Regions from separate parts of the Ruegeria sp. BH6 genome, predicted to be linked through region 2. Evidence: riboswitches for the same ligand, from Rfam matches in the RefSeq annotation. Region 2 holds a riboswitch; the other holds the start of a gene.

Region 1 (15,660 bases), on a different contig from region 2:
CGACAACACTTCACCCTTGTCGTTCCGGCGAATGCCGTCATCACCAACCAGCCAACCGGCCTCGTCCAACAGCTTCATCGCCGCGCGCAGGTTGCGACGGTCGTTCTGACGCGCCGGGCGCGATTCATGGGCGCTGACCGGTTCCTCGGTTAGAACGTCCGGGTCCAACGCATCGCCGAGGCTTTGCAGCACCTCCAATTCACGCCCTTCGGGCAGGCCAGTCGCCTCAAGGTGCGTGCCTTCCCAGAACGAACTGCGCTGTTGGAACAACCCGTACTGCAGGCTTTCGTTGGTCCATTCGAAATTATAACCAAGCTGGATGGCTTCGCGAACACGCGGATCCTGCAACTGTGGGCGATCAAGATTCATGATGAAGCCCGACGCAGATGGCACGTTTCCATTCGCCAACTCGTCCCGAATGACTGAGCCGTTCGCAATGGCCGGAAAATCATAGGCGGTCGCCCAGCTTTTCGAGTTGTTTTCCTGCCGCAACGTGAACGTACCTGCCTTGAATCCCTCCATCGCGGCAATCGAGTCGCTGAAATACTCGATCCTGATGGTGTCATAGTTGTTGCGACCCACGTTTACGTTGACCTGATCGCCCCAATAATCGGGGTTGCGTTTGTAAACGATGCGCCGGTTGATGTCATAGCTGTCCAGAACATAGGGGGCCGAACCAACCCCCTGAACCAAACGCGGTTCATCCAGACGCCGATTTTCCGGGTCTGCTTCGAACCAGGCTTTGGAAAACACCGGCGTTCCGCCCACCTGCGAGATCAATGCCCGGCGCGAGATATCCGGTGCGAAATAGAATTTGACCCTATGTTCATCCAGTGCCTCGGCGCGTGGGATACGTTTGCGCACCGCATCTGCATAAGATTTCAGCCCCTGATCCAGCAGCAGATTGTGGGAAAACACAACATCCTCGGCTGTCACGGGGCTGCCGTCGGAAAACCGGGCCTCGGGCCGCATGTTGAAAATAACCCAATCCTGACTTTCGGGGTATTCTAGGCTTTCGGCCAGCAACCCGTAATAGGCCGCGGGCTCATCATAGGATGGAACCAGCAGGGTTTCATATTGGTCAGCAGACCGCGCACCCGCGCGCCCTTTCCGCGTAAACGGGTTCAAGCTAGAGAACGTGCCCTGCGCCGCATAAGATAGCTCTCCCCCGCGCGGGGCGTCGGGGTTCACATAGTCGAAATGAGCGAAACCTTCGGGGTATTTCAGATCGCCGAATTCCGAGAATCCGTGGCTTTTAATTATCTTTTCTTCCGCAAAAAGTTGAGCCGAGGTCAGCATGACCACAATCAACCCAAACATCAAAGCGTGCGACCAACCCTTAATATCCACCGAGCGCGCCTGTGCAGTAAGTCGATTGGATATCATTTTGCTCATCCTCTGGGTCGTTGTGTCTTTTATCTTGTTCGCGCCAGCTAAATGACCAGCACTGTCAGGTTCAAGTTTAGAATGCGTGAACACTTTGTGAAGTTTTTCTTAGGCAAAAAAAAGCCGCTGCGCGAGGCAGCGGCTTTGAAAATCATGCTTTGATCAAAGGATCAGTTGCCGATGGTCTGCAGATACGCGATCAGATCGGCGCGCTCTTGCGGTTTCTTCAGACCGGCAAAGCTCATCGAAGTACCCGAGATGTAAGCACTTGGGCGCTCGAGGAACGCATCCAGCGCTTCGGGAGTCCAATTGCCGCCATGGGCCTGCATCGAGGCTGAATAGCCGGTGAAGCCGTTGGCAGATGCAACCGGGCGATCTACGACACCGTACAAGTAGGGGCCGGTACCGTTTGCGCCGTCCTCCAGCTTGTGGCAGGCGGTGCATTTACGGAAGACACGGGCGCCTTTTTCCGGATCGGCGGCGGCCAGCATATCTTCGAAGACCACTTCTTCACCGTCGGCGCTTTCACCAGCGCTTTCGGTTTCGATAATGTAAGAGGCTGTCTCGCCATGCCCATCCGCATGGTAAAGAACTTCGGCACCCCATTTGGCCAGAAGAAGCACCAGGAAGGTGCCAAACAGGCCTGCGGCGGCCTTGGTAACTGTCATCGTGTCGAACATTGATCGCGAGTCCATTTCAGCTGTCTGCGGGGTGTCTAAGGCTTCCCCTTGCAAGAGGCAAGGTATAGACACCGCGACTAAACGCCCAATTGTAGAACTTGTTGCACGGAATCGACCAAATGAGCAATCGTATCGCATTTCAGGGAGAACCAGGCGCCTATAGCCACGAGGCCTGCCGCAATGCACGCCCCGATATGGAGGCCCTGCCCTGCCGTACTTTCGAAGATGTGATCGAATCGGTTCGGTCAGGCGAAGCTGATCTGGCGATGCTGCCGGTCGAAAACACCACCTATGGCCGGGTGGCCGATATTCACCGCCTGCTGCCCCATAGTGGGCTGCACATCATTGATGAGGCCTTCGTACGCGTGCATATCAATCTGCTAGCCGTCCCCGGGGCAACGCTTGAAGATATCACCGAGGCGCATTCGCATTTGGTTCTACTGCCGCAATGCGCAGGCTTTCTGAAAGAACACGACATTCGCGGCCGCGTCAGCCCCGACAACGCGCGCGCCGCGCGTGAGGTCTCGGAGCAAGGTGATTTGCATTCTGCGGCACTGGCCAGTGAGCTGGCGGGCGAAATCTATGGGCTGAACGTGCTGGCCCGTCACATCGAAGATCAGGACAACAACACCACGCGGTTCCTGGTTATGTCGCGGCAGGCGGACATGTCCCGACGCGGCCCGCATGGCATGATCACCAGCTTCGTGTTTCAGGTGCGCAACATTCCGGCTGCGCTGTACAAAGCGATGGGCGGCTTTGCCACCAACGGTATCAACATGACAAAGCTGGAAAGCTATATGGTCGACGGGTCATTCACCGCGACCCAGTTTTATGCCGATATCGTCGGGCACCCCGAAGACCGCAACGTGCAGCTGGCCATGGAAGAGCTGGAGCATTTCACCACCAATGTCGAAGTACTGGGCGTCTACCCGGCAGCGCATTCGCGCGGGTAAGCGCCTGGTTTCATCCAACTGTGTAGGCTTTGCACACAGCCCCTTCGTGTGATCTGTAATCGATAAACCCCATTGCGGAGTAATAGGCCAAACCTTCGGCGTTACTCGCCGCAATGGTGGCGTCGATGGCGGGAATGCCCTGCTCTTTGGCAACCTTCAATGTTGCCTGAAACAAGGCCCGCCCCACCCCGCAACGCGCGGCCGAGGGTCGAATGTGGGTACCGATGATTCCCCAGCCGACTTGTACTCCGTAAGGATTGGCTGCGACCGCCCGTTTCATGGACTGGAAACCCAAAATTCGGGTTTCTATGAGTGCCAAGACACATGTCAACTGATCCGGGTGCCCGACATAGTTCGTCAGTACAAAGCCCGGGTCACTCGGTCTTGTGCGTTTTCCGGCAGCAGTGATTTCACGCAACACGTCTGAAATGCCTTGGACGTCGTCCCAACCGGCCTGTCGGATGATCAAATTGTCCATTTGCCTCCTGTCAGGAACCGTGCAGATGGCGTTCTTCCATCTCGCGCGCGAACTCGCTGAGCCGCAGTTGGAATTGTCGTCGGAACCGCGACTGGCCCAGTCTCAGTGACTGCAGCAACAACCGGGCCGGCAGCGTTTTCGCCGCCAGCGCCATCTCGACACTCAAGCGGGTGCGGCGCTGCGACAAGGCCAGAAACTCGACAGTTGTTGTCCCGTTCATGCCCTTGCTTGCTGCCTGAAACCTCATCAAGGCAGGCGGGTCGCATTCAGCCATCTCAATCGCAACATGGCGGGGCTTGCCACGCAGGTTGAACTCGGTTTCCCACTGCGTACCGGGCACAACACCCATATGACCCGACATGCGCCTTACTTCGATCCCCCGGCGCATGGCCATGCGTTCGAACCGCTCAAAGTCAGCGACCATTTCGAACACCGCATTGATCGGGGCTTCGATATCTTCGCGTGCTGTAAACTGCATGATGGTTCGTGGGCCTCTTGTCTATTGGCCTAGTATTTTGTCAGTCCAGCGTATCCGCAAGCCAGTTTTGCAGCAGGAAATGCGCAATGGCCCCCTTGCGAGCTGGCAGCAGGACCGGGTGTTCCCCGGCAAAGGCCTGCATCATCTCGGGCTTGCTGACCCACATTGCATCTTCGATTTCCACCGGATCAATGGTGATCTCGCGCGACAACGCCTCACCCGCGCAACCAAACATCAGCGAGGCCGGGAATGGCCAGGGTTGGCTGGATAGATAGCTGACCGGGCCAACCGGCACGCCTGCCTCTTCCATCACCTCACGTCGAACCGCTGCCTCAAGCGTTTCTCCGGGTTCGACAAATCCAGCCAGCAGGGAATACATCCCTTCGGGCCAGCCCGGTGATCGCCCCATCAAAACCGAATCCCCATGGGTGATCAGCATAATGACCACCGGATCGGTGCGCGGAAAATGCTGCCCACCGCATTCGGCGCAACTGCGCTGCCATCCAGCTTGGGATACTTCGCTGGGTGCCCCACAACGGGCACAGAACCGATGCGTTTCGTGCCAGCCAATAACGGCCTTGGCGGCCGCAGCCAATTCCGCATCGCGGGTAGACAGTCGGGTCATGATCCGGCGCAACTCAGCAAAGACATGGCCTGTTGGCAGGTCCGGGTGCTGCTGTTCCGACGGGTCGATAAAGGCACCGACCTGCGACATGTCCAGCCCCTCGGGGGACCAGCCCGAGATATCCAGCGCAAAAACCGGATCACCGTCTGAAAGTCCCAGAAATACAGGTTCTTCAATACTGCCGCCCGGGCCGTTTTGTACCAGTCCGTGGGTCATGGGAATCAACCCCAGGCGGTCCAGTGCTTCCCCCTGAACCAGCGGCTTACCACGCCACAGCAACAGGCAGGTCGCTTGCGGATGCGCGCGCACCTGCGCCAAATGGTCTGCATTCCCTCGAATATGCGCCGCGCGATCAAGGCCCGAGCTGCCAAATGTCACCAGTTCCGCGTGTTTCATAGGATTTCCCTTGGGTCGTCGGCACAGGGCTGCCACGGCTGCCCTTTTGTTGCAATGCCAATGTTGCAATGCCAATTCGCACCACCCGAAAACTTGAAGTCGTAAATTGACTGAAAGCACGCTATGCAAGTTGCATTTATTATACTTTTTGGAGAAAATGATTAACATATAACCGCCAGAAGTAGAAATTTGACACATCCCCTTCTCCCGCCCCGCGCACCAATGAAGATACGGGTTCTGGCAACATCCGATCTGCATATGAATCTATGCGGCTTCGATTATTATTCGGACACCCCCGACCCCTCAATCGGATTTACCCGCACCGCCAGCCTGATCCGCGCAGCCAGGTCCGAGGCCGAAGCGCAGGGTGCTCTGGTGGTTCTGTGCGACAACGGAGATTCACTGCAAGGCACGCCACTGGGGGAATGGGCGGTTCAATCCGAAAATGCACCGCACATCCTGATGCAAGCATTTTCCGAGCTGGGTTATGACGCAATCGGCCTCGGAAATCATGATTTCGGCTTTGGGCTGGAAACGCTGGACCGTGTAGTTGTAGATGCTGCGTGCCCGGTGATTTGCAGCAATGCACACCGACAAGACGCCCCCTCCTGCTGGCAAGATCATGCGATTTTGAATCGAGAAATAAAATTTTATGATCAACATGTTACACTGAAAATTGGTGCGTTCTCAGTCCTGCCACCGCAGACAGCCAAATGGGAAGCACACTTGCTGCAAGGCAAGGTCGTCATCGAAGATATCCTGACTTGCGCCGCACAAAAAGTGACGAATCTGAAAGCGCAGGGTTGCGATTTGATCCTTGCATTGGCGCATACAGGGATAGGGTCGGCCGAACCGGAAACGGGATTGGAAAACGCCGTCATCCCGCTGGCTGGTATCGAAGGAATTGATGCGCTGATTGCCGGGCATTCACATCTGACACTGCCCGGAAACGCACATGACGGGATTGAGCACGTCGATGCAAATCGGGGTCTGGTTCACGGAAAGCCGGTGGTCATGCCCGGTGCGTCCGGGTCATTTCTGGGGGTGATCGACCTGACATTGGACAGGGCGGGAAATGGCCATTGGACCGTTCAGGATCATCGCGTCAGTCTGCGTTCGATATGCCCAACCAAACCCGACGGCTCACCCAAGCTTATCCAGGAAGACCCTGTTTTGGCGCGCCTTTTCGCCCGGGGCCATTCGGAAACCCGGCGGCGCACGGCGCAACCCGTTGGCCAGACCGATCAGCATTTGCACAGCTATTTCAGTTTTTGCGCCCCGGACAGAGGTTTGGTTCTGACCGCCGCGGCCCAGGCAGCAGCCCTGCGGCCCTATCTGCAGGACACGTCATTTGCGGATTTTCCTGTTCTGTCCGCGACCGCGCCTTCAAAGTTCGGGGGGCGTGCCGGCCCCCGGTTTTTCACCGACGTCCCGCCCGGCCAGATATGCCTGCGCCATGTCAACGACATGTATGCGTTTCCCAATGAGCTGCAGGCGGTAGTTGTCACCGGAGAGCAGATCAGCGACTGGCTTGAGATGTCTGCAGGCGTGTTCAACCAGATTACGCCGGGACATCAGACCACATTGGTCGACATCAACAGGGCGGGGCATAATTTTGATATTATACAGGGGCTTACTTATCAATTTGATCTCTCTCAACCGGCTCGGTTCGACGCTGGCGGTCACTTGATCGACCCCGTCAACCGGCGCATTCGCAACATTCGCTTTGACGGCCAACCGATGGCCGCCGATCAACGGTTCGTCGTCGCACTGAACAATTACCGTGCCAATGGCGGGGGTCACTTTCCCTTTGTTGATCAGGCCGAGCCCATCGCGCTGCCGAACCTGCCTGTTCAGCGCGTCTTGCAGGACTATCTGTCCGGCGCACTGCCGCAAGATCCCTTGCAATATGCGTCCTATCCTTTTGGCTTTGCCTCGATGCAGGGCGCGACTGCGCTATTAAGAACCGGCCCGAAGGCACAAACCCACATTGCCGAGCTTGAAGAATATGACCCCCACGTCGTCGGAGAAGACGATGAGGGCTTTTTGCTGATCCGTTTGACGCTCTGACGGGTTGTGTTTCCTGCGCCCGTTGCCTATATCAGACCCCGAGAGGTTGGCGCGGGCGAGCGCCTCGCCAACCTGGTCAGGTCCGGAAGGAAGCAGCCACAACGAGCCCCGCTTGGGTCGATGTCCAACCTCTCACTTAAACTTCCGACATTGAATTGTTGCGAACAGGCCTAGGCAATCAACCGTGGCCAGACAGCCGAATTGCGCCGGGCAAAGGCACCGATATGGCCAACCTCGGACAGTCCGAACTCGGCCGGAGACAACAAATGGCGGCGTGCGTTGGGCCCGTACAGATCAGCCAGCCGCCAGACCGCGTTCTTTGGAACCAGATCGTCATCCTCAAAGCTGAACAGATCCACTGGTGTGTCTGACTGTGCCCAGCGGGCCTCGGGCAAGGACACGCCGATTTCGGGCAGGTAGTTGCGCGGCGCAGTACACCAGCGGCGCCACTGCCAATAGACGCTGGCAGGCAGGTTCGATCCGAATCCTAGTGCCTTGCCCGGCAGGTAACCCAGCGCTTTTACGGCCAGGGGCGCGTGTCCGTACCAAAACAGCAAAGCCAACGCCCGATAAGGCCAGGGATGGTCCGACACAGTCACCGGCCCGGCGCAGACGCAGATCATACGGTCGATCTGATCAATATCGGGTTGAATCGGCCCCAGCATACCGCCGACGGAATGGCCGATGCTCCAGTGCTGCGCGTCGGGGTATCGCCTGCGCATCTCGGCCCGAGCCGCAGGCATGTCGATCAGCGCCCAATCCGCCATCGTGGCCTGAGCTGACTTCAATGGCCTGCTCTGCGAATGACCGAAATCGCTGTAATCATAGGTCAGACAGGCAATGCCATGTTCCGCAGCCAACCAGCGTGCGAAATGCTGATAATAGTCGCGCGGCACTCCGGTGGCGCTGTGGATCACCACTGCGATCCCAGGTTCGGCCACCGGCAGGTACAGCCGAGCCGACAGTTGGGTCGAACCAGAAGGAAACTGAAAATCCTCGGTTAAAACAGCTTGTGCGGTATCCAGCATGGCGCCCTCAATCTGAACCGATTAGTTCACCACCCCAAACGGCATCTTTTGCCACCCTAAGTCAATCCTGTTTCCGCATGACCACGCGTCCACTTTGCCCCACCAAAAGGCGGCTTGACTCAGGTCACCCCTACCCGCTAGCGATTGGGTGATGGTTCTCGTCCCCGGTCCCCGGGGCGGGATGAAAAGGGAACACGGTGCGGTTCTGCCCGGAATACCGGAACGAACCAAGGCCGCGACTGCCCCCGCAACTGTAAGCGGTGAGCAATGCCGAAACACCACTGGCCGCAAGGCTGGGAAGGTCGGCAACGCAACGACCCGCAAGTCAGGAGACCTGCCATCGAACAAGAAACCGAAACTCGGGCGGGGTGTCCGGGCAGGTCGTCAGCACGCTGTCACACCTGATCCATGCCCCCGTTCCACGCGCGGAGGGCGCAATATGATCTGGAAGACAAAGACACACCAATTTACCGCAACCGTTTGCCAACGCACAGGAAAAACCTGTCCGGCGCTGGCGCAGGTGGCGCGCGCGATCGTACAGGCGATGGACGTGGCCGTTCCTGCGACGACGCCTGATTTTGAGTTCGACGGCAGCACTGAGCTGGCTTATTGCGCGCAAGGATGCAGCGCACGGTTTCGCGCGCAAAAAGACTTGATCCGGGTCTTTTGTGGAACAAGCGAGGATGCGCCCCTCGAGTCGCTGGATGCTTACGCAGATATGATGTTCGGCCAGGATGTGACCATGCGCCCCGCAGGCATGCTAACCACCCCCCCCTGCGCCATGCTTGAGGTCACAGCGATCCCGCCCAACCCGGTGGCACAGGCAGAACGACAGGTGGCGCTCTGATCTAGTCGCGCGTCCGCCCAAGGGCTGCCCATTCCATCTGGCCGTCGGTCTCGACGGCGCAGGACCGCACCGCCCGCAAACGGGTCAACGCTGTCTCGGGGTCTTCGCCATGCTCGACCATAAGGCGCAGCACGATCATCCCGGACCGGCCACAGCCGCCCCGGCAATGCACCAGCACCCGCCCCCCGCAGGACAGGATATCAGTCGCCGCAGGGCTGACACTGCACCACGCCGCGTCAACCTCAGGGGGCGGCGCACCGAAATCCGCAACCGGCAGATGCACCCATGCGATATTGAGTGCGTGCAGGTCTTCGCCAAGCCCACTTGCGCCCTCTTGCAGTATTTCGACCTCGGTTGTCATCGAGATCACAAGATCCGGCTGCCAGTCGCGGATCATTCCCAAGTCCCGCGTATACCCGCCACCGCGCCCCGGAAGGGGCGACAAGGCAACGGTGCCTTTTCCAATCTGAACTGAATGAAGTCCGAACTGGCTCACTACGGACCCTCCCTGATACTCGCTTCTAAGGCGTGCAAATTGTGCTGCAAACCGAAATTCACCCAAGCCTGCTGTGGACGCGGGCGGCGGGGGTCTCTACGCTGCATCGGAACCCGAATCCGACAGAGCAGATATGAACGACACGCCCAGCCCCGCCTATCAGGTTCTTGCCCGCAAATACCGCCCGGAAACTTTTGCCGATCTCGTCGGTCAGGATGCCATGGTGCGCACGCTGAAAAACGCGTTCGAGGCCGACCGCATCGCGCAGGCCTTCATCATGACCGGCATTCGCGGTACCGGCAAAACCACCACGGCCCGGATCATCGCCAAGGGCATGAACTGCATCGGCCCCGATGGCGAGGGTAAGCCGACCACGGAACCCTGCGGCCAATGCGAGCATTGCGTGGCCATCATGGAAGGCCGCCACGTCGATGTGATGGAGATGGACGCCGCCAGCCGCACCGGTGTGAACGATATTCGCGAGATCATCGACAGCGTCCGCTATCGCGCGGCTAGTGCGCGCTACAAGATCTACATTATCGACGAGGTCCACATGCTGTCGACCAGTGCGTTCAACGCGCTGCTCAAGACGCTTGAGGAACCGCCCGAGCATGTGAAGTTCATCTTTGCCACAACCGAGATTCGTAAAGTGCCAGTGACGGTTCTGTCGCGCTGCCAACGGTTCGACCTGCGCCGGATCGAACCCGAGGACATGATCGGCCTGCTCGGCAAGATTGCGGCGGCGGAAAACGCTCAGATCGCGGATGACGCGCTGGCGCTGATCACCCGTGCAGCCGAGGGTTCGGCCCGGGACGCGACCTCGCTGCTGGATCAGGCGATCTCGCACGGTGCGGGTGAAACCAGCGCTGATCAGGTCCGCGCGATGCTGGGCCTGGCTGATCGCGGTCGGGTACTGGATCTGATGGACATGATCCTGCGCGGGGACGCTGCAGGCGCGCTGACCGAGTTGGGCGGGCAATATGCCGAAGGAGCCGATCCGCTGGCCGTGCTACGCGATCTGGCCGAGATCACCCATTGGGTCTCTGTGGTTAAAATCACGCCAGACGCAGCCAATGATCCAACCGTTTCGCCGGACGAGCGCGCGCGTGGTCAACAAATGGCCGAGGCCCTGCCGATGCGCGTCCTGACCCGGATGTGGCAGATGTTGCTTAAAGCGCTCGAAGAGGTCTCGGCGGCCCCAAATGCAATGATGGCAGCTGAAATGGCAGTGATCCGACTGACCCATGTGGCAGACCTGCCCAGCCCGGAAGAGTTGATCAAACGTCTGCAAGACACGCCCCCACCGCCAAATGGCGGACCCGGTGGCGGGATACCGGCACCATCGCATGCCGCGGTTCAGACGCAAGTGCCGGTGTCATCTTCTTACGCAGCTCCCGCCCATGGAGGGGGCGGCGGCGCTCCCAGCGCGGCGTTGGCGCAGGATGTGCAGGCCGCCCTGGCACGCTATCCGACCTTCGATCATGTGGTCGAACTGATCCGCGCAAACCGGGACGGCGTGCTTCTGGATGAGGTCAAGCGGTCTTTGCGGCTTGCAGCCTATCAACCCGGGCGTATCGAATTCCAACCGACCCAGCGTGCCTCGGCCCAGTTGGCGCAACGCCTGGGGACCGCCCTGCAGCGATGGACCGGCAACCGCTGGGCAGTCACTGTCGTCAACGAAGGCGGCGGCGAGACGATCTATGAAAAGGAAAACGCGGCTGAGGAAGCATTGAAGGCAGAAGCCCGCGAACACCCGCTGGTGCAGGCGGTTCTGGCCCAGTTCCCGAAGGCGCGGATCAAAAGCATCGAAACGCCAGAGCAACGCGCAGCCAAGGTCGAAACCGAAGCCCTGCCCGAGGTCGAAGACGAATGGGACCCGTTCGAGGAAGACTGAGCCACTTCAACACACACCCCCGAAATCCTCCCGCGCCCGCTCCGGGCCATCGGCTGACGCCGATCGCCCGGAGCGGCCTTGGGCCCGGCAGCGCGGGCTTTGCCCGCGCTGCCGGGCCCAACGGGAGGAAAGGTCTTTCAAAGACATTGACGACGGGCGGGAGCAACCCCACCCCCTTGTGCCACACGGGTACCGCCCGTATTTAGGCGACAAAGCGATACACAGGAGAATACCGATGCTCAAAGGACTCGGCGGTCTGGGCGACATGGCCAAGATGATGAAATCCGCGCAGGACTTGCAGGCCAAGATGACCGACATGCAGGAAGAGCTGAACAACATGATGGTCGTTGGCGAATCCGGTGCAGGACTGGTCAAGGCCACCGCCACCGCAAAAGGTGAGCTGAAAGGTCTGGACATCGACCCATCGATCTTTAACGGCGACGACAAGGAAGTGGTCGAGGACCTGATCCTGGCCGCCATCAAGGACGCACAAACCAAAGCGACTGAACGCGCACAGGCCGAAATGGCGAAGCTGACCGAAAGCATGGGCCTGCCCGCAGACATCAAGCTGCCGTTCTGATACACCCTCCTGACGGATCATCGGCCGGGCGCCTCTGCCCGGCCCATTTGCAGGAGCACCCTCGGTGAGTTCGAACAGCGATATCGACAACCTGATCGATCTGATGGCCAAGCTGCCGGGCCTAGGCCCCCGCTCGGCCCGCCGCGCGGTTTTGCACTTGATCCGCAAGCGCGCCCTGCTGCTGACACCCCTGTCGGACGCCATGCAGCAAGTTGCCATCACCGCCCGCGAATGCCTGAACTGCGGCAACGTCGGCACCACCGATATCTGTGACATCTGCGACAGCGAGGACCGCGCGACCGGAGAGCTATGCGTGGTCGAAGACGTGGCCGACCTGTGGGCAATGGAACGCGCAGGCGTATTCAAAGGCCGTTATCACGTTCTGGGCGGCACGTTGTCGGCACTGGACGGTGTCGGCCCGGACGAACTTCGCATTCCTCGCCTCAAGGACCGCGTGACAGCCGAGGGGATCACCGAGATCATCCTCGCCCTGAACGCCACCGTCGACGGTCAGACCACCGCGCATTATATTGCCGATCAGTTGGAAGGACAGGTCCGCCTGACCTCGCTGGCGCAAGGCGTGCCGATTGGCGGAGAGCTGGATTATCTGGATGACGGGACGATCACGGCTGCGTTGAGGGCGCGGAAAGAGCTTTGATCTTGTCAGGTGTTCCGTTTGACAAGTGCTCAAGCTAATTTCTGGTGATATTGCATTGCACCAACCATTCATACGGCAGAACATTGACCGCGACGTTGTTCGGCAGTTGATAAAATGACATGCTCCGATAACTCCAAGCATATGGAACGCAGTCTTTTAGGGCTGCTGCATGTAAATAGAACTGAAACTCTCTTGGCGCATTTCGAAGCGTTTGAAAGAACGAATTCCTAAACTCTACGTCCGCACCGAAGGCATTGATTTCTCGGGCACGTAGAAAGCTTGTATACGACCCGACAAACACGCCTGAAAGGCTCATAGCCATGACAATAAACACCGGCAGGGTCACTTGGGACTTGAAACCAAGCTTACTTAAGAACGCACCTACAAAAAAACCAAAAAAACCGCCGAGAAACACAAAAGCCAACCAAAATGGGGCACCCAATCGACCGTTCCAAATCGTAATAAATGCTATTGGCTGAAAAACACCTCCGAACAGGAAAAGAGAAGTCATAGAGTATGCGAAAACGCTGAATAGCGCGGTGAGCAACAGCTTCATCGGCTCCAAGTCACTGTAATTTCTTACAAAGAAGTTATACCTTTGTAATTCAATAAAAAATTAATAACGTCAATAGAACCCTATTAGTTTGAGAGTTGTTTGATGACCCGCCTTCTCGCCCTCACAATCGCCGCCTTCACCGCAACTGCAGCTTGGTCGCAGGAACTCATCGACAAAGGCTTTGTCGAAGGCTGGAACATCATGATGGACCCCGCGCTTGGCAACGGGTGTCTGATCCAGACGATCTATCAGGATCTCTCGGTGGTGCGTATCGGCTATGACGCGTTGGACAATCGCGGGTATTTCGCCGTCTACAACAAGGCCTGGGGCGATATTGAGCAGGGTAAGAGTTACCCAATCCGCTTCGAACTCGATGGTAAAAGCTTTGATGCCACTGCCATCGGCTTCAATCAGCGTGACGTGCCGGGCGCGACAGTGTTCTTTACCGACCGCAGTTTCGTCAACGCCATCGCGCAGAACAAAACCATGACCGTCTATAACCCGGCCGGTGAGGTGGTGATGGCGATTGATCTCAAGGGCACCGCCAAAGCGCTGGACTATGCCCGCGACTGCCAGAACCGGAAGCTCTAACGAATCGGATCGAACAGCGCGTCCTTGGCTGTGCAATCGCGGATAACGTCGCGGCCACAAGGCACTGGATTAAGGTCGCGCGACAAGCACAGACGGACCTCTTCAATATAGCCCTGCTTGCAGGTGATTGTGATCATGTCCCGCTCTAAACCGGGATTGGCCTTTAAAAACGCCTCTTCGACCACCGAGGCGGGTAATTTGACCGATGTCTCCAATTGACGGAACACTTGCGGACGCACGACTCTGTCATAAGCCTCCCGAGACAGCGCGAAATAGTCGGGCGCGGACAGCCCCGAACAGGTTCCGTGCTTTTTCCACTGGTGCCACGCCAAACCCGAAGAGCCCTGAATATCCGTCATTTCGCGTGTCATGCGGCGTGTTGGCGGCGCCTCAGCCGTGCGACAGAATGCCGGCCAGCCCTGGTGATATTGCGGCCACAACCCATGCAATATCCAACCGTGATCATGGCGCGCATCGCATTGGTCTGACCAGCGCGCATCGCCTTCGCGGGCGCACCAGTTGGGCGACCAGCTTAGCGACAGAACGTAGTAGTCGAACTCGCCAGCCTTCTCTCCGTCTGCCAGTGCGGCGACCGCGCTCAAGACCCACAAAATCACCCAGCGCATTCGCCTCTTCCCTTCTTGCCTTGCCGCGACTATATAGGCCCCAAGTTCCCCGACAACGGAAACCTGCCCCAAAGCCACGGGGCCGCCGAATTCCGGCGACGGGATAGATGTATTTATAGGAGACGGGCTGATGGCAAAACCGCTTATGGCCAAGGCAACAGCCGTATGGCTGGTGGACAACACCACGATCAGCTTCAAGCAGATCGCGGATTTCGTGGGCATGCACGAGTTGGAAGTGCAAGGCATCGCCGATGGCGACGTAGCCGCGGGCGTGAAAGGGTTCGACCCCATCGCAAACAACCAGCTGACCCAGGATGAGATCGACTCGGCGCAGGGTAATCCGCTGCATAAGCTGAAGCTCAAGTTCAACCCCGCTGCCAGCGGTGAAGAAAAACGTCGTGGTCCGCGCTATACCCCGCTGTCCAAACGGCAGGACCGTCCGAACTCGATCCTGTGGCTGGTAAAGTTCCACCCCGAGCTTAGCGACGGTCAGATCGCCAAGCTGGTCGGCACCACCAAGCCGACCATACAATCGATCCGCGAGCGCACCCACTGGAACATTTCGAACATGCAACCGATCGACCCGGTTGCGCTGGGCTTGTGCAAGCAATCCGAGCTGGACGCCATCGTTCAGAAAGCCGCGGCCAAGAAGGCAGCCGAAGGTGGCGTCATGAGCGATGACGAACGCCGCAAGCTGGTTTCGACCGAACAGTCGCTGGAAATGGACGCAGCACCCAAGATCCCGACCGCCATCGAAGGTCTGGAAACCTTCTCGCTGTCTGACGAGCCTGTGGAAGAGAAAGAAGAAGAGCCGGTCATCGACGCCGACAGCTTCTTCAACCTGCCCAAAGGCGGGACCGAGGACGAAGACGAAGACGATCTGCGCCCCTAAGGCACAGATGGCCCCGGTCCGAACAGGCCGGGGCTTTTTTCCCGCAGGGATTCCATGCTGACCATCCTGTCCAAAATCTTTGGCCCGCACCGCGCCGTATCGATCTATGCTTTTTTGAAGACATGGGGTTTGTTGGCGGTTGCAATCGTCGGCACCATCTCGATTGCTACCGCATTGCTGGTTTTCAATGACAACGGCGCGCACGAACATGACTCGTACCTGACCGTTTCGGTTCTGTCGGCAACACCCGTGAACGGTGACTTGAAGAACGGTGTCATAGCCTCGATTCAATTGCCGGATGGGTCGGCCACCTCCATCAACGAACCCAAAGAGCATGTCGCACGAACAGTAGGCACCACAGCCTGTGTCGAAAAACGTGTCTACGTAAACAGCGGAGAGGCACGGTACAGGTTCAAATTGCCGAGC
Region 2 (15,660 bases):
CTGGCAAATCGGTCGCCCTGTCGGCGAATTGCTGGCCCGAGGCGCTGATCCGCGATCTGCCGGTGATCTACCCCTTCATCGTCAATGACCCCGGCGAGGCCGCGCAGGCCAAGCGCCGGATCGGGGCGGTCACGCTGGGTCATATCCCACCCCCGATGAAGGAAAGCGGCACGCCCGACCGGATGGTGCGGCTGGAATCCCTGCTGGACGAGTTTTCGAACGCCGACGGGCTGGACCCCAAGCGCCGGGACCGCCTGCAAGAAGATATCCGGGATGAGGCGCAGGCCATCGGGTTGGAAAACGACCTAGGTCTGGATCAGGCCACCTGCACTGCCGAGGCAATCACCCGCATCGACCGGTTTGTCTGCGATATCAAGGAAAGCCAGTTCGGTGACGGGTTGCACATCTTTGGTCGCACGCCTGAGGTCACCGGTAATTTTGACCCCGCCTCTTCCGTCCGTGCGGAACGCAGGGCTCTGCTTGACGCGCTGGCGGGAAAACGGATCGAGGCCGGACCGTCCGGCTCACCCTATCGTGGGCGGTCGGATGTGCTGCCTACCGGTCGGAACCTCTATACCACCGATCCGCGTTCGGTTCCTACCCGCGCCGCCTATACCCAAGGCGTGAAGCTGGCCGAAGAGCTGGTGCGGCGGCATTTGCAAGAGGAAGGTGATTATCCCAAGGGCCTGATCGTCGACCTATGGGGCTCGGCCACCATGCGCACGGCAGGCGAAGAATTCGCCATGGCGCTGCACCTGTTGGGCGTCAAGCCAATCTGGGACAAGGGGTCCGAGCGAGTGTCAGGCATCGAAGTGCTGCCAATCACCGATCTCAGCCGCCCTCGCCTAGATGTGACCCTGCGCGTATCGGGCCTGTTCCGCGACGTGTTCCCGACGCTTTCGGCACTGTTCGGTCAGGCCGTCCGTGCCTTGTCTGACCGTGATGAAGCCCCGGATTGGAACCCCTATGCCGGGCAAGCCCCTGCCGCGCGAGTCTTTGGCCCCGCGCCCGGCAGCTATGGCGTGAATATGACGCAACTGTCTGAAATCTATACCGATGAAGCCCGCGCGCAGGCGGGTGAAGCATGGCTGCAGGCAAGCTCTTTTGCGTTGGAGGGCGACCATATCGCGCAGGATGTCACCGGCATCACCGAACGCGTCGCCAATGCCGACAGCTTTGTCCACCTGCAGGACCTGACCGAGACCGACCTGCTGCTGGCCAACGACTATGCCACGCACGAGGCCGGGTTTGCCGCTGCCAAGACCGTCACCGGCGGCAGCGCGCAATTGTACCACCTCGACAATACCAACCCCGACACTCCCCGTGCTCGTACCCTGCCCGAAGAAATCAGCCGCGTGGTTCATGCCCGCGCTGCCAATCCCGGCTGGATTGCAGCGATGCAACGGCACGGGTTCCGCGGGGCCGCAGAGATCGCGGCGACGCTGGACCATATGGCGTCTTTTGCCCACCTGTCCGGCACAGTCGCTCCGCACCTGTTCGATCTGTACCACGATGCCACACTGGGTGACGCCGAGGTTGACGCCTTCCTGCAAGAGGCCAATCCGCAAGCACATCAAGCCATGCAGGACCGGTTCCGCGCATTGCTTGACGCGGGGTTGTGGAACACACGCCGGAACTCGATCCGCGCGGATCTGGAGGGGTTGGGATGAGCGCCCCCACCTCAAAACCTGTTGTTCAGGGCTGGTGCCCCGGCGCCCATCGTCCGATGATGTCGGGCGACGGACTGGTGGTGCGGGTGCGCCCCCGGTTGGCACGTCTGAATGCGACGCAGGCTTTGGGCTTGTGCGAGTTGGCCGAGCGGTTTGGCAATGGCACCATCGACCTGACCAACCGAGCCAACCTGCAATTACGTGGCGTGAAAGAGGCCGATCATCAATCGTTGCTTTCTGAGCTTTCCGCGCTGGATCTTTTGGACGCCGAGTCGGGCATCGAAGTACGCCGCAACATTCTGGTTTCACCGCTTTACGAAACGGGCGATCTGACCGCGCGGCTGACGCAATCTTTGATCCATCGACTGGCAGACCTGCCCGCCGTGCCTGCGAAATTCGGTTTTGCCATCGACACTGGCCCGGCCCGTCTGATGGCCGCGGATTCTGCGGATATCCGGCTGGAGACCGGCGCGGAGGGCCTGATCCTTCGCGCCGATGGATGCGAGACGGGGCGCGCCGTCTCAGAAGTCGAAGCCATAGACCAGCTTATCGCGTTGGCTGAATGGTTTGCCGAAAACCAAACCTCGGACAATCGCCGCATGGCCCGCGTGGTCGCAGCACAAGCTTTGCCTCTGGAATGGCAAGGCAGCCCAGCCAACGCTGTTGGCTCACCGCTACAACCTGGCATTTGTGAACTGGGCACACTTTATGGTGCAGCATTCGGGCAACTGCCTGCGCGGCGTCTGTTCAGCTTGATCGAGGACACAGGCGCTTCCGCCCTGCGGGTGACCCCCTGGCGGCTGTTCCTGCTGGAAGGCGGGGCGGCGATCCCGGCCCCGGCCTTTGTCACAGATGGCACCGATCCGCTGATGACCACCGACGCCTGCACCGGTGCACCGTTCTGCCCGCAGGCGCAGGTAGAAACCCGTGCTGTCGCCCGAGCGCTGGCACCGCATGTGGAAGGCAGCCTGCATGTCTCGGGCTGCTCAAAAGGATGCGCCCGAATGGGAACAGCGGATGTCACTTTGGTCGGTCGCGATGGGCGATTTGACCTTGTCAAACACGGCCGCGCAGGGGATGAGCCCTGCCAACGCGGGCTGACCCCCGAAACACTTATGACCATGGACCTGACCTGATGCCCTATGAATATGAAACCGATGGCGCAGCGATCTATAAGGAAAGCTTTGCCACCATTCGGTCCGAGGCCGATCTGGCCCGGTTCGACGCCGACGAAGAGCAGGTTGCCGTCCGCATGATCCATGCCGCCGGGATGGTCGGGCTGGAAGAGTTCGTGCATTTCTCGCCCGGTTTCGTCTCTGCTGCCCGCACCGCTTTGGAAAACGGCGCGCCGATCCTGTGTGACGCGCGTATGGTCAGCGAGGGCGTGACCCGGTTCCGCCTGCCCGCCGACAATGAGGTAATCTGCACCCTGCATGACGAACGCGTACGTCCGCTGGCCGCTGAGATGAGCAACACGCGCTCGGCCGCAGCGCTGGAGTTGTGGCGCCCGCATCTTGAAGGTGCTGTTGTGGCCATCGGCAATGCTCCGACTGCCCTGTTCCACCTGTTGAACATGCTGGAAGATCCCGACTGCCCGCGTCCTGCAGCCATCATCGGTTGCCCGGTGGGCTTTGTCGGCGCGGTCGAATCCAAGGACGCTTTGTGGGCGGCGCAACCGGTGCCATCCTGTATCGTCAAAGGTCGTCTGGGCGGCAGCGCCATCACCGTCGCCGCCGTCAACGCCATCGCGAGCCGCGCGGAATGAGCGCGGGCAAGATATACGGCGTCGGCCTTGGCCCCGGCGACCCGGACCTGATGAGCGTTCGGGCCGACCGTCTACTGCGCAATGCGCGCCACGTGGCGTTTTTCCGCAAACCTGGCCGCAGCGGTCAGGCACGCAAGATCGTCAATGGCATGATCCCCGGCGATGCTGTGGAATTTCCGATGGAATATCCCGTCACCACCGAAATCCCCCTAACCGATCCGCGTTATAACGAGCTGCTGTCTGCCTTCTACAAAGACTGCGCCGCGCATTTAAAAACCCTGTCGGATGAAGGTGAGGATGTGGTGGTTTTGTGTGAAGGTGACCCATTTTTCTATGGGTCTTTCATGCATCTTTACAGCCGCTTGCGTGACGAAGCTGACGTCGAGGTTGTTCCCGCCATCACCGGTATGTCCGGCGCGTGGACGGCAACCGGTGACCCGATCACGTGGGGCGATGATGTCCTGACCGTTCTGGTCGGCACACTCCCCGAAGATACTCTGGCGGAACGCATGGCGCAGACCGATGCTTTGGTGGTGATGAAGATCGGGCGCAACATCGAAAAGGTGAAACGGGCCCTGAAAACGGCTGGCCTGTATGATCGAGCATGGATCGTCGAATACGCTCAGATGCCGAACCAGACCGTGACGAAACTGTCCGAGGCATGTGACAAGGTCACCCCCTACTTCTCGATCATCATCGTGCATGGTCAGGGGCGGCGGCCATGAGCGGTTGGGTCAAGATCGCGGGACTCGGCCCCGGAAACGAGGACCTTGTAACGCCCGAAGTTTCCGCCGCATTGGCCGAGGCCACGGATATCGTCGGCTATATCCCTTACGTCGCGCGCGTGGCCGAACGCCCCGGCCTGACGCTGCACGCCAGCGACAATCGGGTCGAGATTGACAGGTCGCAGCACGCGTTGCAGATGGCGGCCGAGGGGAAACGCGTGGTCGTTGTGTCCTCGGGCGATCCAGGCGTGTTTGCCATGGCGGCCGCCGTGTTTGAAGCACTGGAAAATGGCCCTGTCGAATGGCGCGAAATTCCCATCGACGTGCTGCCGGGCATCACCGCGATGCTGGCCGCATCGGCGCGTGCTGGGGCACCTTTGGGGCATGATTTCTGTGCCATCAACCTCAGCGACAATCTGAAACCCTGGTCGCTGATCGAGAAACGTCTCCGATTGGCGGCGCAGGGTGATTTCGCGATGGCGTTTTACAACCCGCGCTCAAAATCCCGCCCCGAAGGCTTTGTTAAGGCGCTGGAAATCCTGCGCGAGGAATGTGAGCCCGAACGTCTGATCCTGTTCGCCCGCGCCGTATCTCGCGCGGATGAGGCGATCCGGGTTTCGACACTGGCCGAGGCAACGCCGGATATGGCGGACATGCAGACGGTGGTTATCGTGGGATCATCCCTGACTCGTGTGATTGATCGCAACAGCGCCCCGATCGTCTACACCCCGAGGTTCACACCGGAATGAGCCAGCCAGTCCAAAACCTGCGTTACGCTCGTCAGTTCGTGTCGTTGTGGCAGGATCGGACGGTCGATCATCAGTACGGGCAGGCCCAACGCCCGCGCGGCATCAATCTTGGCGCGTGCGCCGCTGCCGCCTGCGTTCTTGGACACGACCAATTCGATTTCATGGCGTTGCATCAGCGCCCGGTCACCCGCTTCGGTAAACGGCCCGCGCGACACAACCACATCGCAATTCGGCAAGGGCAATTTACCGGGTTCATCCACCAGCCGCAGCAGGTAGTGGTGTTGGGGCTGGGCGGCGAAGTCCTCAAGGTGCATCCGCCCTACCGCCAGAAAGACACGTTGCGCCAGGCCGGACAGGGCAGCCACTGCGCCGCCGATATCGGGAACGTACTGCCAGCGATCCCCGTCTTGCGCCGTCCAGGCCGGACGGGTCAGCGCAGCCAGCGGCAGCCCGGTATCGCGGCAGGCGGCAATGGCGTTCCGGCTCATTTGTGCGGCAAAGGGATGAGTGGCATCGATCACGTGGGTGATCGCGTGATCGCAAAGGTACTGCGCCAGCCCGTGCGCGCCGCCAAAACCACCGACACGCACGGGCAAGGGTTGCGGGCGGGGGTTATCGACCCGTCCGGCATAGGAATAGGTTGCCGGAACGCCCTGCGCGGTCACCGCCTTAGCCAGCGCGTTGGCCTCGGTCGTACCGCCAAGGATCAGGAGGTGTGTCATGCTTAAAGCTCCGTGGCTGACCGTTCTGGGCTTGGGCGAAGATGGACTGGATGGCCTGCCACCGGCAAGCCGTCAAGTGCTGGAACGCGCCGAAATCGTCATGGGCCCACCACGGCACCTGTCGCTGATCCCCGAGGCCGGTGCGCAAAGGGTTGAGTGGCCTGTGCCTTTCTCCGATGGCCTTCCGATGCTGGCCGGCTTTCGGGGCCGTCCGACTGTGGTTCTCGCCTCGGGCGATCCCTTCTGGTTTGGTGCAGGTTCAGTTATCGCGCGCAATTTCGAGGCTGGCGAATGGACTGCCCTGCCCGGCCAATCGACCTTTTCGCTGGCCGCTGCGCGATTGGGCTGGCCGCTAGAGACCACGCTGACCTTCGGCCTGCACGCAGCCCCGCTGACCCGGTTGCGTCCTGATCTGGCACCGGGGGTACGCGCCATCCTGCTGTTGCGGGACGGCAAGGCGGTGGCGGAACTGGCGACCTACCTAACCGAAACTGGATTTCCCGACACCCGCCTGCATGTGATGGAGGCTCTGGGCGGCCCTCGAGAACGGGCGCGCAGCGTATCGCTGACCGAAGCGCTGCTGGGCGGATTCGACCATCCGGTCTGCGTCGGGCTTGAAGTTGCAGGCGAAGGTCGCGCCTTTCCAAAGGCGTCGGGCAAGCCGGATGAGATATTCGAAACCGATGGTCAAATCACCAAGCGCCCCGTACGCGCGTTAACTCTGTCGGCATTGGCTCCGCAGCGGGGCGAACACCTTTGGGATATCGGCGGCGGCACGGGTTCGATCAGCATCGAATGGCTGATGTGTGACCCGACCCTGACGGCCACAACCATCGAACCCCGCGCAGATCGCGCCGAACGCATTCGGCGCAACGCTGATACGCTGGGCCAGGACCGATTGAATGTTGTGCACGGCACTGCTCCGGGCTCACTGGGTGGTCTGACCTTGCCGGACGTGGTTTTCATCGGCGGTGGTCTCAGCACCGAACTGATGGAATGGCTGCAAGCCGCCCTACCCAAAGGCACAAGGCTGGTCGCCAACGCGGTGACTTTGGAAAGCGAGGCTTTGCTGGGGCACTGGCAGAACAAGCTGGGCGGAGAGCTTTTGCGGATCGAGTTGGCGCAAGCCTCGGCGCTTGGTCCCCGGCGCGGCTGGAAGTCCGCTTATCCGGTGGTGCAGTGGAGCGTCACCCTATGATCGTCGCGGGATTGGGATTCTCATCTACGGCCACGTTGGACAGCTTGCGGGCGGCCTTTGATCGGGCCAGCGATGGGCAGCGCGTGGATGCGCTGGCCACGGTGGCGGACAAAGACGGCCATCCTGCGTTGATCGAATTCGCCTCGGCCATCGCACTGCCCTTGCATTTCGTCGCCCCTGCCGATCTGGCCGGGCAGCGCACGCTCACCTGCTCGAACCGCAGCCGCGCCACGTATGGCACCGGCAGCGTGGCCGAAGCATCCGCCCTTGCCGCTGCCGGGTCCGGCGCGCGGCTGACCTCACCCAGACAAATCTCAGACGACCGGCTGGCCACCTGCGCCATAGCCATCGGAGGACAAACATGACTGTTCATTTCATTGGCGCCGGACCGGGCGCTGCCGACCTTCTGACCCTGCGCGGACGTGATATCATCGCGTCTTGCCCGGTATGCCTATATGCCGGGTCGCTGGTGCCCGAGGAAATCCTTGGTCACTGTCCCGAGGACGCAAAGATCATAAACACCGCGTCGATGGATCTGGATCAGATCATGGCCGAGATCGAGACCGCACATCAGGCTGGTCAGGATGTGGCGCGCCTGCATTCCGGCGACCTGTCGGTCTGGTCAGCGATGGGTGAACAAATCAGACGGCTGAAAGAGATGGGCATCCCGGTCAGCGTGACACCGGGCGTGCCGTCCTTTGCTGCTGCGGCGGCTTCACTGGGAACCGAGCTGACCCTGCCTGGACTGGCACAATCTGTGGTGCTGACCCGGACGCCGGGCCGCGCGTCCTCGATGCCCGAAGGGGAAACGCTTGAGAACTTTGCCCGCACCGGCGCGACTTTAGCCATTCACCTGTCGATCGGCAATCTGGACAAGGTGATTGCCGATCTGACCCCAGCCTATGGTGCGGACTGCCCGGTGGCCGTGGTGTATCGCGCCAGTTGGCCGGATGAAAGGATCATCCGCGCCACGCTGGACACCTTGAAAGAGGCGCTGGATGAAAGCATCTCGCGCACCGCACTGATCATGGTGGGTCCGGCGCTGGCAGGCGAAGGGTTCGATGAAAGCTGCCTGTATTCAAAGGATTACGACCGTCGCTATCGCCCCCAAAGCGCCGATAGCCCGTGGTCAAGCTGGAGCCACGGTGATGACTAACCCCCCGGGTCTTCTGATTTCGGCTCCATCGTCGGGTACTGGTAAAACAACGGTCATGCTGGGCCTGTTGCGGGCCTTGGCCGAGGATGGGCTGACCGTGCAACCGTTCAAGAGCGGTCCGGACTACATTGATCCTGCCTTTCACCGGGCAGCAGCCGGGCGGGCCTCGTTTAATCTAGACAGTTGGGCTATGGGTGACCCGTTGCTGAGTGCGATTTCGGCGCAGGCTGAGGGTGCGGATATCGTGGTCGCCGAGGGATCGATGGGGCTGTTTGACGGCGTCGCCAAGCCGGGCGAGCTGGGGCACGGGTCCAGCGCCGAAACTGCCCAGCGCATGGGCTGGCCTGTGGTGCTGGTGCTGGATGTGGGCGGTCAGGCGCAATCAGCGGCGGCAACTGCACTGGGGTTTCGGATGTACAACCCCGACCTGCCGTTTGCCGGTGTGATCCTGAACCGTTGCGCAAGCCCCCGGCACGAGCGTCTGACCCGTCTGGGTATGGAGCGCGCGGGTCTGCCGGTTCTGGGCGTTTTACCCCGGCGCGGTGATCTGACCCTGCCGGAACGCCATCTGGGCCTGATACAGGCGGTCGAGCATCCTGATCTGGAAAGCGCAATTGTCGGCTATGCCGCGTTTCTGCGCGAACATGTGGATCTTGAGGCGGTCAAGGTGGCGGCCTCCTCAGGCCCCAATGGGCCGTCGTCAGCCGCGTTGCCGCGCCCTCCGGCGCAACGGATTGCGCTGGCCCGCGATGCCGCGTTTTCCTTTACCTATCCGCATTTGCTGGAAGGCTGGCGCGCGGCGGGTGCAGAAATTCTGCCGTTTTCACCTCTGGCGAACGAGGCACCTGCTTCCGATGCCGATCTGGTCTGGCTGCCCGGTGGCTATCCGGAATTGCATGCGGGCACACTGGCTGCCGCCGACACGTTCCAGACCGGACTGCGCAAACACGCTGAATCCAAACCCGTGCATGGGGAATGCGGTGGATACATGGCGCTGGGACAGGCCTTGATCGACAAAGACGGCGAGCGACATCAGATGGCAGGCCTGCTGGGGCTGGTGACCTCGTATGAAAAGCGCAAGTTCAATCTGGGATATCGGCGCGCAGAATTGCTGGCCCCGATGCCCGGTTTTGCAGCTGACACGGCTCTGCGGGGGCATGAATTCCATTATTCTTCGATCGTAGAACAGCCGGACGCACCGCTGGCGCGGGTGTTTGATGCTGAAGGTGCTGAAGGGCCGCAAACAGGTTCTGTGCGAGGAAACGTCTCCGGTACGTTCTTTCACCTGATCGCCGAGGCCTCGGCATGAGCGGTTTCGTATCCTTCATAGGTTCCGGCCCCGGCGATCCTGAGCTTTTGACCCTGAAGGCAGTCGACCGGATGCAAAAAGCAGATGCGGTGCTGTTTGATGACCTCAGCAGCGGCCCAATCCTTAGTCATGCGCATGACGATGCAGATCTGGTGGGCGTGGGCAAACGGGCCGGGCGACCCTCACCCAAGCAGGATCACGTAAGCCGCCTGTTGGTGGATTACGCCAAGACCGGTGCTCGCGTGGTGCGATTGAAATCTGGTGATGGCGGGTTGTTCGGCAGACTGGAGGAAGAACTGGTTGCCCTGCGCGCGGCCGGGATCGAATATGAAATCATCCCTGGCATCCCCTCGGCGGTTGCGGCGGCGGCAGCAGCAGGAATACCCCTGACACGACGCCTCACTGCGCGGCGGGTGCAATTTGTCACTGGCCACGATGTCAGTGGCAAACTGCCCGAAGATCTGAACCTGCCCGCGCTGGCCGATCCGGATGCAACGACTGTGGTGTTCATGGGCAAGCGGACCTTTCCCCTGTTGGTAAATGCACTGCATGAGCATGGCCTGCCGCTGGAAACACCAGCCCTGATAGCCGAATCCGTATCGACTCCCGACCAGAGCCTGCACCGTGCAACAATTGGCGCGCTGTCGCAAAAGCTGGAGGCCGAGATCGGCACAGCCCCGGCGCTGATCCTGTATGGCCCGTTGGCAGAGTTCGACGATGTTTGAGTTGTCTCTGATCGGAATTGGCACTGGCAACCCGGATCACGTGACCTTGCAAGGGGCAAATGCCATCCGCGATGCAGACCTAATCCTGATCCCGCACAAGGGCGAGAACAAGGCTGATCTGGCCGGGTTGCGCGAAGAGATCATTGCAGCTGTGACTGACACTCCGCCGCAGATCGCCTATTTCGACATTCCCAAGCGTCGGGCCGATGATGGTTATCTGCGCGGGGTCGACGAATGGCATGATGCCATTGCAGTGCGCTGGCACGAGGCGATTGCGGCCCACCCGAATGCGCGACAAGTGGCGCTGCTGATCTGGGGCGACCCGTCGCTTTATGACAGCTCGTTGCGAATCGCGTCGCGGCTGGACCCTGAGCCCACGACACGGGTGATCCCTGGCATCACCGCGCTGCAGGCATTGACGGCCGCACACGCCATCCCGATCAATGATCTGGGCGCGCCTTATGTTGTGACCACCGGACGGCGGATCAGGGATGAAGGCTGGCCGGCAAATGCCTCGAAAGCAGCGGTAATGCTGGATGGCGAGTGTTCGTTTCAATCCCTGGACATGGCCGATTATGACATCTGGTGGGGTGCCTATGTCGGCATGAAAGAGGAAATCCTGATCAAAGGCGCTTTGACCGATGTGGCGCAGGAGATTCTGGACACCCGCGCCAAGGCACGTGCCGATCATGGCTGGATCATGGATATCTATTTGCTGAAAAAGCGCGTGATCTGACCTAAAAGGTCGCAAATGACGATTGCACCAGCGGCACCATAGAGGCTAAATGAACGCGTCTGGTCCTGCCGGAGACATCCGGATGCTAAGAGGGAATGTGGTGCGACTGCCATGGCAGCCAAATCCACAGCCGCCCCCGCGACTGTAAGCGGAGAGCCCCTGTTCAACCAGCCACTCCTGTTCTCAGGGGGAAGGCGAACAGAGGCATCGACCCGCAAGCCAGGAGACCTGCCAGGCGACAATTGAAACACCGGCCGTCGGGTGCGGCGGCAAAGGAGAATAAAAGATGGCAACACAAACGCAAACAGCATCCGCCTCGCGCGCTGGTATCCTTCCGGTCATGTTCGCGGTGGTTCTGGGTCTGGGTATCATCACCCTGACCGGTCACGTACAGGCCGCGGCGCTGCATGACGCAGCACACGACGTGCGCCACGCGACCGGCTTCCCCTGCCACTAAGACCATGTTCAGTCGTATACTGACCAGCGCGTTGTTCGCTGGTGCTGCAGCGGGGCTGATAGCCGCCTTGCTGCAGTTGGTCTTTGTGCAACCTGTTTTGTTGCACGCGGAGCTGTACGAATCCGGCGAGTTGGTGCACTTCGGAGCCGAAGCCGTTTCGGCGCATCCCGAATTACCGGACATGTTCTCGGAACTGACCCGTGACGCGCTGAGCGTCATTTTCACCATGCTGACCTATACCGGTTACGCGCTGCTGATGGTTGCCCTGATGTCCGTGGCCGAAGGCCAGGGCCACACGATTGATGGCCGCACCGGCGTGCTTTGGGGTCTGGCTGGGTTCATCGCCTTTCATCTGGCGCCTGGCTTTACCCTGGCACCAGAGGTGCCTGGTGTAGCGGCGGCTGACGTCTATGCCCGACAGGTCTGGTGGTTTGCCACTGTTGGTGCTGCGCTTGTTGCGCTGTGGTTGATTGCGTTTGGCGGCAACCTGATCAGCTATGTGATCGCAGCAGCCCTGTTGCTGGCACCCCATCTGATCGGTGCGCCCGAACCGGATGTGTTCACCGGCCCCGTCCCGACCGAGATCGGCGCTCTGTTCGCCGCTCGCGCCTTTGGCATCGGTCTGGTGGCCTGGGTTCTGGTCGGTGCCTTTGCCGGGTATTTCTGGCAAAGCGAAGGCAAACGCGTCGAAGCAGCGGCCTGATCCTCTTATATAATGACGCGCCGGGTTCTGCCCGGCGCGTTTCTTTTTGCCCTAAAGGAAAGAAAAAATGGCACGCTCACTTGCCCTTTTTGCAATCGGCCTTGTGTTCGGTGGTGGTGCTGGTTTTGTGCTAGCGGCAGCCAATGGCGTCACGTTTGACGGCCACGATCATGGCGATCCATCCCATCACGGCGGCGCGCATGCCGAAGCGATGGCCCATGACCATTCGACCACGGTAAACCTGCCCGCAGGGGCGGACGCCCCCAGCGTTGCAATCGCGCTGACCCAGGACCCGATGGCCGGGTGGAACCTGCACGTCATGCCGCAGAATTTCCGGTTTGCCCCGGAAAACGCGTCAACAGCCGACGTAGACGGCGAAGGCCACGCGCATGTTTACATCAATGGCGAGAAACTAGCCCGGCTCTACGGCAACTGGATACACATCCCCGACCTTCCGAAGGGAGAGGTCGAGGTTTCGGTTTCGCTGAACGCAAACAGCCACAGCGCACTGACGGTCGACAACGTACCGGTCAGCGCTGCCGTGACCGTTCAGGTCGATTAAAGCGCCGGTATCCGCGCGCGCAAACACATCCGAAGTCGCCCGCAGGGTCGGGCGTCTTCGATCCAACCTGCGGGACTGTCCAAATAGGCTTTGCAGGTCGCGACGATGTCTTCGGCATCGGTAACGATATCGACCCCCGAAAACACGTAAGACGCCCGTCCTGCGGCCTGCAATGCCAATGCGGTCGGCTCAGCGCAGCCACTGAAACAGGCGTGATCAGAGATGACGACCCGACCATTCAGCCCTGCACGCACCAGCGCGTTATCCACGGCCTGCCTCTCGGCCACTCGGTCACGCGTTCCCGCACAACTGCTGCAAATCAATAGGCGTATCGGGTCCACGTGTGGCCTCGTGTTTGATGGTTTGCATGTTTCTGCGGCTTTCTGGACGTCGGCGCAATCCTGAATACGCACGGAAATGTGCGTGCGCGGAACTCGAATTTCTGGCATCACTCAGACAGTCACATTGAACGAGGCACCGTCATGCGCACGCTTTTGGGTTTGCTCTGTCTTCTCGCCCTGCCTGTCCGGGCCGAGGAACCATTGTCGGGTTGGGCAGTGTATCCAACCGTCAAAAGCTATGAGGAACTGGTCGCGGATACGAAGGCTGCGGTGAAGGAAAACGGGTTGATCGTGGTCACGCAGGCTGGTCCGACCAAGGCGGCTGCGGCCCGTGGCATCACTATACCCGGCAATCTGGTGATCGGTGCCTTCAACAACGACTATGCCGTGCGCGTTCTGGAAACCTCTGTCAGTGCAATGATCGAAGCGCCCATTCGTTTTTACGTGACTGAGAACGACGACGGCACCGCCACCCTGTCCTACAAAACGCCCAGCTTTGTCTTTGCCCCCTATGTGTACGAGGGCGGAGAGCCTTTGCGCGATATTGCCCAAGAACTTGACACAAAGTTTCAGTCAGTGGCGGAATCCGCAGCCAAATAGTCACACTGACGTGAACCTGCTTGCGTCTGGCTACGTCCTCCGCAATCTGCTGAGCAACGAAAACTTCGGAGCATAACGAATGCAGGACCTCTCCCCCCGCGCGGCTGACCTTTTGGCCCAAAGACTATACGAGGCCGGATGCCGCTACGCTTTTGGCATGCCAGGCGGAGAGGTTCTGACGCTGGTGGATGCTCTGGAACAGGTTGGGATCACCTTTCACCTGACCAAACACGAAAACGCCGCCGGCTTCATGGCAGAGGCGGTTCACCACCGTGATGGCGCGCCTGCTATTCTGGTGGCCACTCTGGGCCCCGGCGCGATGAACGGGATCAACGTTGTGGCCAACGCGCTGCAGGACCGGGTGCCGATGATCGTTCTGACCGGCTGTGTCGATGCGGATGAGGCACTGACCTATACTCATCAGGTGATGGATCACGCGCAGGTTTACCGCTCGATCACCAAGGGCACGTTCACGCTGACGGCCCAAGGCGCAGACGTGGTTGCTGACAGAGCGGTTTCGCTGGCCACACAGCCCCGCCCCGGTCCGGTTCATATTGACGTGCCGATCTCGGTCGCGGATACGCGCGTATCCGGGAGCAAACGCCGCCGTCTGGTCAAACCCGCTGCGGTCGCGCCCGAAGGGAACTGTGTTGAGAAAGCCCGCCGCTGGGTGACCGAGGCCGAACGCCCCATCGCGATCGTGGGTCTGGACGTGCTTTATGACGACTCGCGCAATGTGGTGCAGGCGTTTCTGGAACATTTCAAAATCCCCTTCGTGACCACCTACAAAGCTAAGGGCGTCGTGCCCGAGGATCATCCTTTGTGCCTGGGCGGCGCAGGTTTGTCGCCCTTGGCCGACAAGCATCTGGTGCCGTTGGTCGAACAATCCGATCTGGTGCTGTGTCTGGGGTATGACCCGATTGAAATGCGCCCTGGCTGGCGCGAGATCTGGGACCCCGAGGAAAAGCGCGTCATCGATATCTCGGCCGTCGTCAACGATCATTACATGCATCAAGCCGGGTTGAATCTGGTCGCCCACACGGGCGCCACGCTAGAAGCCATCGCCAAGGGGAACCCCGCCCGAGCGACGTGGCCGGGTGGTGAACCCGCGCAAGTTAAGGCCGCGCTAGCGCAGGCCTTCCCCGTGGATGATGACTGGGGCCCGGCGGCCGTGATCGCCGAATCTCGCGCCGCCCTGCCCGCTGATACGCTGGCCACCGCTGACAGCGGCGCGCATCGCATCCTGCTGAGCCAGATGTGGGAGTGCCACGAAGAACGCGGGCTGATCCAATCCTCGGCCCTGTGTACCATGGGCTGCGCCGTACCGATGGCCATTGGCCTGAAACTGGCTGAGCCTGACCGCCCGGTCATCAGTTTCTCGGGCGATGCTGGTTTTCTGATGGTTGCCGGAGAGCTGTCGACCGCAGCCGAGATGGGCTGCAATCCGATTTTTCTGGTCTTTGTCGACGCCAGTCTTGCGCTGATCGAGTTGAAACAGCGCCAGCGTCAGATGGGCAATATGGGCGTGGATTTCGACCGCCACGACTTTGCCGCCATGGGGCAAGCCTTTGGTGGCTATGGACATACCGTCCGCAACCGCGCAGAACTGCGGTCGGCGCTGGAGCAGGCGGTCAAAGCCGACCGCTTTACTGTCATCGCTGCAGAAATCGAGCGTGGAGGATATGATGGCCGGATCTGAGGGACCGCTGAAAGGCGTCAAGGTGCTGGATCTCAGCCGCATTCTGGCTGGGCCAACCTGTACGCAGCTGCTGGGCGATTTGGGCGCCAACGTCATCAAGATCGAAAACCCGGCCAGTGGCGGCGATGATACCCGGCAATGGGGCCCTCCTTACGTTGAAGACGCTCAGGGCAACCGCTCGGACCTGAGTGCGTATTTCATGTCGGCCAACCGCAACAAGAAATCCGTCGCCATCGACATCACTACGCCCGAAGGCCAGGCTGAAATCAAACGGCTGGCATCGCATGCCGATGTCCTGATCGAGAATTTCAAACCCGGCGGGCTGGCGAAATACGGGCTGGATTACGCCACGCTATCGCCGGAGTTCCCGAGCCTCGTCTATTGCTCGATCTCGGGCTATGGCCAGACCGGGCCGAATGCGTCCAAGCCCGGCTATGACCTGATGGCGCAAGGTTATGGCGGGATCATGTCGCTGACCGGCGACCCCGAAGGCGCACCAATGAAGGTGGGTGTTGGCATCGCTGATGTGATGTGCGGAATGTA

Evidence for each region. Region 2 has a riboswitch for cobalamin ahead of ACR0B8_RS07755 (CbtB domain-containing protein). Riboswitches for the same ligand answer to the same signal wherever they lie in the genome.
Region 1: it holds a riboswitch for cobalamin, as region 2 does, so the genes downstream of both, ACR0B8_RS18105 (hypothetical protein) here and ACR0B8_RS07755 (CbtB domain-containing protein) in region 2, are expected to answer to the same signal.

What each region holds. Positions count from the first base shown of each region.
Region 1 covers NZ_JBQFSR010000010.1:105,330-120,989, reverse strand. The annotation lists gene ACR0B8_RS18150 (extracellular solute-binding protein) at 1-1,320, opposite strand, end outside; gene ACR0B8_RS18145 (c-type cytochrome) at 1,557-2,066, opposite strand; gene ACR0B8_RS18140 (prephenate dehydratase) at 2,186-3,019, shown strand; gene ACR0B8_RS18135 (N-acetyltransferase family protein) at 3,030-3,497, opposite strand; gene ACR0B8_RS18130 (SRPBCC family protein) at 3,508-3,975, opposite strand; gene nudC (NAD(+) diphosphatase) at 4,016-4,996, opposite strand; gene ACR0B8_RS18120 (bifunctional 2',3'-cyclic-nucleotide 2'-phosphodiesterase/3'-nucleotidase) at 5,186-7,066, shown strand; RNA gene ffs (signal recognition particle sRNA small type) at 7,106-7,204, shown strand; gene ACR0B8_RS18110 (alpha/beta hydrolase family protein) at 7,237-8,094, opposite strand; cobalamin riboswitch at 8,230-8,450, shown strand; gene ACR0B8_RS18105 (hypothetical protein) at 8,534-8,941, shown strand; gene ACR0B8_RS18100 (protein-tyrosine phosphatase family protein) at 8,943-9,437, opposite strand; gene ACR0B8_RS18095 (DNA polymerase III subunit gamma/tau) at 9,571-11,331, shown strand; gene ACR0B8_RS18090 (YbaB/EbfC family nucleoid-associated protein) at 11,567-11,911, shown strand; gene recR (recombination mediator RecR) at 11,976-12,569, shown strand; gene ACR0B8_RS18080 (hypothetical protein) at 12,604-13,125, opposite strand; gene ACR0B8_RS18075 (hypothetical protein) at 13,228-13,716, shown strand; gene ACR0B8_RS18070 (ribonuclease T2 family protein) at 13,713-14,342, opposite strand; gene ACR0B8_RS18065 (DUF1013 domain-containing protein) at 14,473-15,234, shown strand; gene ACR0B8_RS18060 (hypothetical protein) at 15,289-15,660, shown strand, end outside.
Region 2 covers NZ_JBQFSR010000002.1:488,795-504,454, forward strand. The annotation lists gene cobN (cobaltochelatase subunit CobN) at 1-1,670, shown strand, start outside; gene cobG (precorrin-3B synthase) at 1,667-2,806, shown strand; gene ACR0B8_RS07705 (precorrin-8X methylmutase) at 2,806-3,435, shown strand; gene ACR0B8_RS07710 (precorrin-2 C(20)-methyltransferase) at 3,432-4,160, shown strand; gene cobJ (precorrin-3B C(17)-methyltransferase) at 4,157-4,909, shown strand; gene ACR0B8_RS07720 (cobalt-precorrin-6A reductase) at 4,882-5,631, opposite strand; gene cbiE (precorrin-6y C5,15-methyltransferase (decarboxylating) subunit CbiE) at 5,630-6,829, shown strand; gene ACR0B8_RS07730 (cobalamin biosynthesis protein) at 6,826-7,194, shown strand; gene cobM (precorrin-4 C(11)-methyltransferase) at 7,191-7,985, shown strand; gene ACR0B8_RS07740 (cobyrinic acid a,c-diamide synthase CobB) at 7,978-9,294, shown strand; gene cobA (uroporphyrinogen-III C-methyltransferase) at 9,291-10,019, shown strand; gene cobF (precorrin-6A synthase (deacetylating)) at 10,012-10,755, shown strand; cobalamin riboswitch at 10,799-11,005, shown strand; gene ACR0B8_RS07755 (CbtB domain-containing protein) at 11,042-11,212, shown strand; gene ACR0B8_RS07760 (CbtA family protein) at 11,217-11,915, shown strand; gene ACR0B8_RS07765 (hypothetical protein) at 11,983-12,477, shown strand; gene ACR0B8_RS07770 (DUF1636 family protein) at 12,474-12,818, opposite strand; gene ACR0B8_RS07775 (DUF302 domain-containing protein) at 12,960-13,418, shown strand; gene ACR0B8_RS07780 (thiamine pyrophosphate-binding protein) at 13,498-15,117, shown strand; gene ACR0B8_RS07785 (CaiB/BaiF CoA transferase family protein) at 15,104-15,660, shown strand, end outside.